Regions from separate parts of the Actinoplanes octamycinicus genome, predicted to be linked through region 2. Evidence: riboswitches for the same ligand, from Rfam matches in the RefSeq annotation. Region 2 holds a riboswitch; the other holds the start of a gene.
The links. A riboswitch is a leader RNA that binds a small molecule or an ion and turns the genes downstream of it on or off. The one in region 2 is predicted to bind S-adenosylmethionine.
Positions count from the first base shown of each region.

Region 1: another riboswitch for S-adenosylmethionine. It lies ahead of thrC (threonine synthase); the one in region 2 lies ahead of BJY16_RS19565 (GNAT family N-acetyltransferase).

Region 1 covers NZ_JACHNB010000001.1:1,321,585-1,324,980, reverse strand. The annotation lists gene BJY16_RS05915 (ABC transporter permease) at 1-272, shown strand, start outside; gene BJY16_RS05910 (GNAT family N-acetyltransferase) at 325-1,254, shown strand; SAM riboswitch class I at 1,333-1,464, shown strand; gene thrC (threonine synthase) at 1,476-2,756, shown strand; gene BJY16_RS05900 (hypothetical protein) at 3,045-3,396, opposite strand, start outside.
Region 2 covers NZ_JACHNB010000001.1:4,465,281-4,468,676, forward strand. The annotation lists gene BJY16_RS19550 (ArsR/SmtB family transcription factor) at 1-234, opposite strand, end outside; gene BJY16_RS19555 (phosphotransferase) at 320-940, shown strand; gene BJY16_RS19560 (tRNA(His) guanylyltransferase Thg1 family protein) at 912-1,664, opposite strand; SAM riboswitch class IV at 1,859-1,974, shown strand; gene BJY16_RS19565 (GNAT family N-acetyltransferase) at 1,986-2,600, shown strand; gene BJY16_RS19570 (AF_0692 family protein) at 2,669-3,396, shown strand, end outside.

The sequences.
Region 1 (3,396 bases), 3.1 Mb from region 2:
TCCTGCTGTCGGTGCTCACCGACGCCGCCCTGGGCGCGGTCGGTGGCGCGGTGCTGCTCTGGATTCTGTCCAGCATCCTGGACCAGATCACCGCGCTCGGGTCGATCCGCAACGCGCTGCCGACCCATTACAGCGACGCCTGGCTGGGCCTGCTCTCCACCCCGGTGCAGACCGAGGACCTGGCCAAGGGCGCCATCTCCGCGTTCGTCTACGCGGTGGTCTTCTGGGGTCTGGCCTTCTTCCGCTTCACCCGCAAGGACGTCACCTCCTGAGCGTCCGGGAAAGGCGTTGACCGGCCGGTCCCGGGGGGCCGAGGATCGGCCGATGGCCGACTTCAGCATCCGCCCCGCCCGGCCGGACGACGCCGCCGCCGTGGTCACGCTCGGCGCGACGGTCCATCCCTATCTGGTCCGCGGCGTGGCCCGGACCCGGCTGATGATCGCCGAGCCGCCGCCGGGCGAGGACTGGGCGGCGTTCGTCGCCGAGCGGGACGGCGAGCCGGTCGGCTGGGTGTCGGCCTATCGGAAGGTGCGGACGACGGAGCCGGACTTCGGGCAGATCTCGCTGCTCCAGGTGCATCCCACGGCCCGTGGCCGGGGGATCGGCGGCGCCCTGTTCGCGGCGGCCGCCGGTCATCTGCGCGCGGCCGGCGTCCGCCGGGCCGCGGTCACCGCCACCCCGCAGGCGCTGCCGTTCGCCCGGCGCCGCGGCTTCGAGCCGGTCCGTGAGCTGCGCTATTCCGCGCTGGAGCTGGCCGCCCTGGACGGCGTGCCGGCGGACCGGGTGCCGGACGGCGTCCGGCTGATCGCGCTGCGCGAGACGACCGCCGAGGAGCTCTACGCCGCCGACGTCGTCGCCGCCGCCGACGAGCCCGGCGACGTCGCCCCGCAGCCACCCTCGTTCGAGTCCTGGCGGTACGACATCTGGCAGAACCCCGGCCTCGACCACGACTGCAGCACCGCGGCCCTGGTGGCCGGCGAGATCGTGTCGTTCTCCCTGCTGGTCCGTGACGGCGACCGGGTCTGGTCGGACATGACCGCCACCGCCCCCGGCCACCGCGGCCGCGGCCTGGCTCGGCTGGTCAAGAGCGTGGCCCTGCGGCGAGCCGCCGCGACCGGCGTGACTCGCGCGTTCACCAGCAACGACGAGGCGAACCTGCCGATGCTGGCGGTCAACACGCGGCTGGGGTACCGCCCGGTCGCCAGCCAGTTCTCCTGCGTCGGATCCTTGGAGCAGTCAAGCGGCGGCCGATAGGAAGGAGGTCGCTCACACCTCGGGAACTCGGTGTGGACTTGCCGAGATCTCGTCGTAAGCTTCGGGAAACAACTGAATACCTCATCCAGAGGGGCAGAGGGAACGGCCCTGTGAAGCCCCGGCAACCACCGCGTATGTCTCGAGGACGAGGCCGCGCGCGGCAGGTGCTAATTCCGTCCCGAGGCAGGTCGCCGCCGGGAAAGATGAGAGGGAAGGCCTCGATGACGTCTGCCGTCACCACACCCACTGCTACCACTTCGCCGGCCCGCGGCCTGATCTGCCGCGCGTGCAGCGCGGAGTACCCGCTCGCCGCGCAGCACGCCTGTTTCGAGTGTTTCGGCCCGCTCGAGGTGGCCTACGACGAGGCCGCGCTCGCGCGGGTGACCCGGGCCGAGATCGAGGCGGGCCCGCAGAACATCTGGCGTTACGCCGCGCTGCTGCCGGCCGGCCAGGACCCGGCCACCCGAGTGACCCTGGACCCCGGCCTGACCCCGCTGGTCAGCGCCCCGGCACTGGCCGAGCGCCTGGGCATCACCGCCCCGCTCTGGGTGAAGGACGACTCGCAGAACCCGACCCATTCGTTCAAGGACCGGGTCGTCTCGGTGGCCCTGACCGCCGCCAAGGAGCTGGGCTTCAAGCGGTTCTCCTGCGCCTCCACCGGCAACCTGGCCAACTCGGTGGCCGCCCACGCGGCCCGGGCCGGCGTGCCCAGCATCGTCTTCATCCCGTCCGACCTGGAGCAGGGCAAGGTCGTCACCACCGCGGTCTACGGCGGTGAGCTGGTCGCCATCGAGGGCTCCTACGACGACGTGAACCGGCTGTGCAGCGAGCTGGTGGAGACCGACGAGTTCGAGGACACCGCGTTCGTGAACGTGAACGTGCGGCCGTTCTACGCCGAGGGCTCCAAGACCCTGGGCTACGAGGTGGCCGAGCAGCTCGGCTGGCGGATCCCGGCCCAGGTGGTCATCCCGATGGCCTCCGGCGAGCTGCTCACCAAGGTGGACAAGGCGTTCAGCGAGCTGGTCGAGATCGGACTGGCCGAGGCGCCGGCGGGCGGCTGGACGGTCTTCGGCGCGCAGTCGGCCGGCTGCAACCCGATCGCGGTGGCGCTGCACAACGACACCGACGTGATCACCCCGGTCAAGCCGACCGGCATCGCCAAGTCGCTGAACATCGGCGACCCGGCCGCCGGGCCGTACGCGATCGAGGCGGTCCGCCGCACCGGCGGCTGGATGGACTACGCGGACGACGCGGAGATCCGGGAGGGCATCCGGCTGCTCGCCGAGACCACCGGCGTCTTCGCCGAGACCGCCGGCGGCACCACCGTCGCGGTGCTGAAGAAGCTGGTGGAGAGCGGCAAGCTGGACCCGGCGAAGGAGACGGTCGTCTACAACACCGGCGAGGGTCTGAAGACGCTGGACGCGATCTCCGCCGAGGTCGGCCCGACCCACCGGATCAAGCCGTCGCTGCGCGGCGCGCGCGAGGCCGGCCTGCTCGGATAGCGGACAGTAACCGGACATCTGCCGGTTGTCGAATATTCCTTCCTCCGAGGACTTGCGCGCCGATCTCCGGATCGGCAGGATGCTTGTCGCGGGAGGACGCGACGCCGTAAGTGGCCCCTCACCTGAGCTTGGCGACAATCTCCGAGGGACCCAACGACCCAACGCTGACCCAATGGCTTCGTGCCGGAGGCGTTGTGCGTCCGTCCTCCCGACCAAATCTCACCGGTGGCGGCGGGCCGAGTCTCAGCGGCCGCGTTAGGCCGTCTCAGCGGCCCCGGATGGCCGGTCTCAGCGGCGGCGGAACACCCGCTCCACCCAGGGTCGCAGTGGCAGATCCTCCGGATAGCCGCCGTCGCGCAGCCCGGCCCGGCGTTCGAAGTAATTCCGCACGCCGAAGGATCCGGTCGCCACGTAGGACCAGCCACAAGCGACCCAGTAAGCCGGCCAGAAGAGTGGCCCGAGCACCGCGTACTGCCCGGCGTGCCGGCTCTCGTGCGCCAGCAGCGCGGCCCGCTCCTCGGCCAGCAGCCACTCCGCCGACCGCCGGGTGATGATCACCGAGCCGACCGTGAAGCAGGACGCCGGCGGCATCGGCAGTTTCCACCCCTCGGCGATCAGCACGCCGTCCCGGCCGCGCCGG
Region 2 (3,396 bases):
GTCGAAGACGTCCCGCTCCAGCCGCACCGACCGGGGCTGCGGCCCGGCCGGGCGGCTGACCAGACCGGCCTCCTCCAGCACCTTGAGGTGCTTGTAGACCGCCTGCAGCGACATCCGGTAGGGCTCGGCGAGCTGGTTGACCGTCGCGTCGCCGGCCGCCAGCCGCGCCACCATGTCACGGCGCGTCGGGTCGGCCAGCGCGGCGAAGACCCGGGACAGCTCATCGGCCGGCATCTCGTCCTCGTTTCAACTAATCGGTTTAAACATAAGCTAGACCCGGTCCGGCAGACTGTCAACCAGAAAGTTGAAACCGCAGCTCATGAGGCATGGATACACCAACGACACCCGTCGCGACGGGGATGTGGTGATCAAACGGTTCCAGGGGCCGGACGCGGAGCTCCGCCGGGCCACCGAGAGCCGGGTGCTGACCCGGATGGCGGCCGCCGGTGTCCCGGTGCCGGACCTGATCGCCGAGCCGCCCGGCGAGCTGTGGACCCGGTACGTGCCCGGCGCCCACGGCCAGGACCTGATCGACGCCGGGCACGCCGCCGCGGTGCTCGACTCCTGCGGCCGCACCCTGACGCGGTTGCGGACCGTGCACGGCGACTACGGCCCGAACAACATGCTCTTCGACCCGGTCACCTTCGCCACCGTCGCGGTCCTCGACTGGGAGTGGGCCCACGACGGCGACCCGATCGAGGACCTGGCCTGGTGCGAGTGGATCGTCCGGATGCACCACCCGCACGCCGCCGCCGACCTGGACGCCCTCTTCACCGGCTACGGCCACCGTCCACCCTGGCCCGCCCGGCACGCCGCCATGCTGGCCAAGTGCCACGCGATGCGCACCGTGGCCGCCGCGACCGCCGGCCCCGACTCACCCGCCGCCCACACCTGGCGCCACCGGATCGACCTCACCGAGTCGTGGCGACCCGCTCGATGAGCTCCCGGTACCCGTCCTTCATCGGCAGTTCCCGCTCCACCCGGAGCCGCCGCCGCTCGGTGGTCACCGCCATGTCCCGGACCGGATCGTGGCCGGTGTGCGGCACCCGCTCCCACCACAACCCGACCCCGCGTCGCTGCCAGGCGGGCACCTCGTTGAAGTTGATCCCGTGCCGGAAGAGCAGCTCGTTCTTGTCCGCCGTGCTCGCCCCGTCGAGCTCCCGGGTCGCCTCCCGGCGGGACTTGCCGGCCTTGCGCAGCGTCCAGTAGCACCAGCCGTTCAGCGCGCACCGGGCCGCGTCCGCCTGCCGCCAGGAGAAGTAGTCGGCCACGTCGCCCACCCCGGTCCCCAGCCACACCCGCGAGTCGAAGTGCGCCGGCTTGCCGACCGCGAGGCTGAAGGCGGCGCTGGCCAGCCCGGCCGACACCGAGACGAGCTTCTCCACGCCGCGCCCGAACAGCCCGGACCCCGGGTCGAGGAGCACCGAGATCTCGTCGCTCTCGGTGTAGGCGTACCGCCCGCCCAGCTCACCCAGCAGGGTCTCCGCCGTGCTCACCATGTGCCCGGCGAACCGCTCGTCGAACGGCTTGCCGAAGTGCTCCTCGGTGAACCGGGAGAACCCCCGCCCGTCCAGCCGCAGCACCGTCCACGCGCCGGGCAGCACGGTCAGCCGGTGAAAGTACTCCCGGGCCCGCTGCCCGGCCTCGAACGTGTCGGCATCCATCCGCCCATGATCACAGCCGCGGGCCCGCTGGTCCGCCGGTTATTCTCGCTGCCGCGGCGTCGCCGGCACGTCGCGGATCTTTCTTCGGTACGACGGGGAGTCCCGTGCCGGCCGGCCGCTCCGCGGTCTGGGTGGCTCTGTGGGGCGGGAAAGGCGTCCGCTGTGGAGCGGAGTGGCTGTTAGGGTGACGGCCAGGTCATGAGTGCCAGCGTTGAGCCCCGGCTTGCTGGCCGGCAACCCTCCAACCGTGGGTGGGGTGCCCCGGGTGATGACCGGGTCCGGCGCGCGGTGTGCCGGGCAAGCCGCGAAGGGAGTCCTGCTGTGCTGCTCAAAAACCTCGACGCCCCGGTTCTGGACGGTCGCCTGGTCCGCCTCGAGCCGCTGTCCGGACGGCACGCCGCGGACCTGGCGGCCGCCGCCGAGGAGGACCGTTCGTCGTACCGGTACACCTGGGTGCCGACCGCGGCCGAGGTGGACGGGTACCTGGCGGCCCAGCTGGCGCGGGCCGAGGCGGGCGTGCTCAAGCCGTACGCGCAGGTCCTGAAATCGACGGGCCGTGCCGTCGGCGCGACCGGGCTGTGGGATCCGCGCCCCTGGCCGGACCGCGACGAGCTGTGCGCCGTGGAGATCGGCTTCACCTGGCTGGGCGCGTCGGCGCAGCGGTCCGGGATCAACACGGAGGCGAAGTTCCTGCTGCTCCGGCACGCTTTCGAGCGGTGGAACGCGGTGCGCGTGGACCTGAAGACGGATGCCCGCAACGCCCGCTCCCGGGCCGCCATCGAGCGGCTCGGCGCGACCTTCGAGGGTGTCCTCCGCTGCTGGTCGAAGTCCTGGGCGCCGGGGGAGGAGGGCCGGCTGCGCGACTCCGCGATGTACTCGATCATCGCCTCCGAGTGGCCGCACTGCCGGGCCCGGCTGGAGGCCCGGCTCGCCTGACATCTGTCACCGGCGATGCGTGATGTTCGACCGGGGTGACCGGGCGCCGGGAGCGGTGTAGTCGAGGTATGAGAAGCCGCATCGCTCCCACCGTCGGACTCTTCTTCCTGGCCCCGCTGGTCGCCGAGTTCCTGCTGGGCAATCTGCCGATCACCTTCCTGCCCGCGGTGCTGGCGCTGGCCCCGCTCTACGGCGGCGGCGCGCTGCTGATCCGGGAGGTGGTCCGCCGCCGCGGGCGGGGCTGGCCGAACATCCTGATCCTGGCGGTCGCCTACGGCGTGCTGGAGGAGGGGCTGACCACCCAGTCGCTGTTCAACCCCAACTACGCGGACCAGCACCTGCTGGTGGACGGGTTCCTCCCGGCGCTGGGCATCGCGGTGCCGTGGACCGTCTACGTGATCGGCATCCACGTCTTCTGGAGCGTCTGCGCGCCGATCATGATGATGGAGGTGATCTCCGGGGCGCGGCGGACCACGCCGTGGCTGGGGCGGGCCGGGCTGATCGTGACCGGGGTGCTCTTCCTGGCCGGTTGCGGGATCAGCGTGGTGATCACCATGTCGACGTGGCCGTACACCGCGACGCCCGGCCAGTTCCTGACCACCTCGATCGTCCTGGTCCTGCTGATCGCGGCCGGGCTGCTGGTCCGGATCGGCTTCCGGCCGCGGCCGGGTGTCGCGCCGAGCGCCCTGGTGGTGCTGATCGCCACGCTGGTCGCCGGCGCGGTCTTCCAGGGCCTCACCCTGGACGTGCTGCACGTGCCGGCCGCCCTGGCCGTGGCGGTCTGGGTGCTGGACGT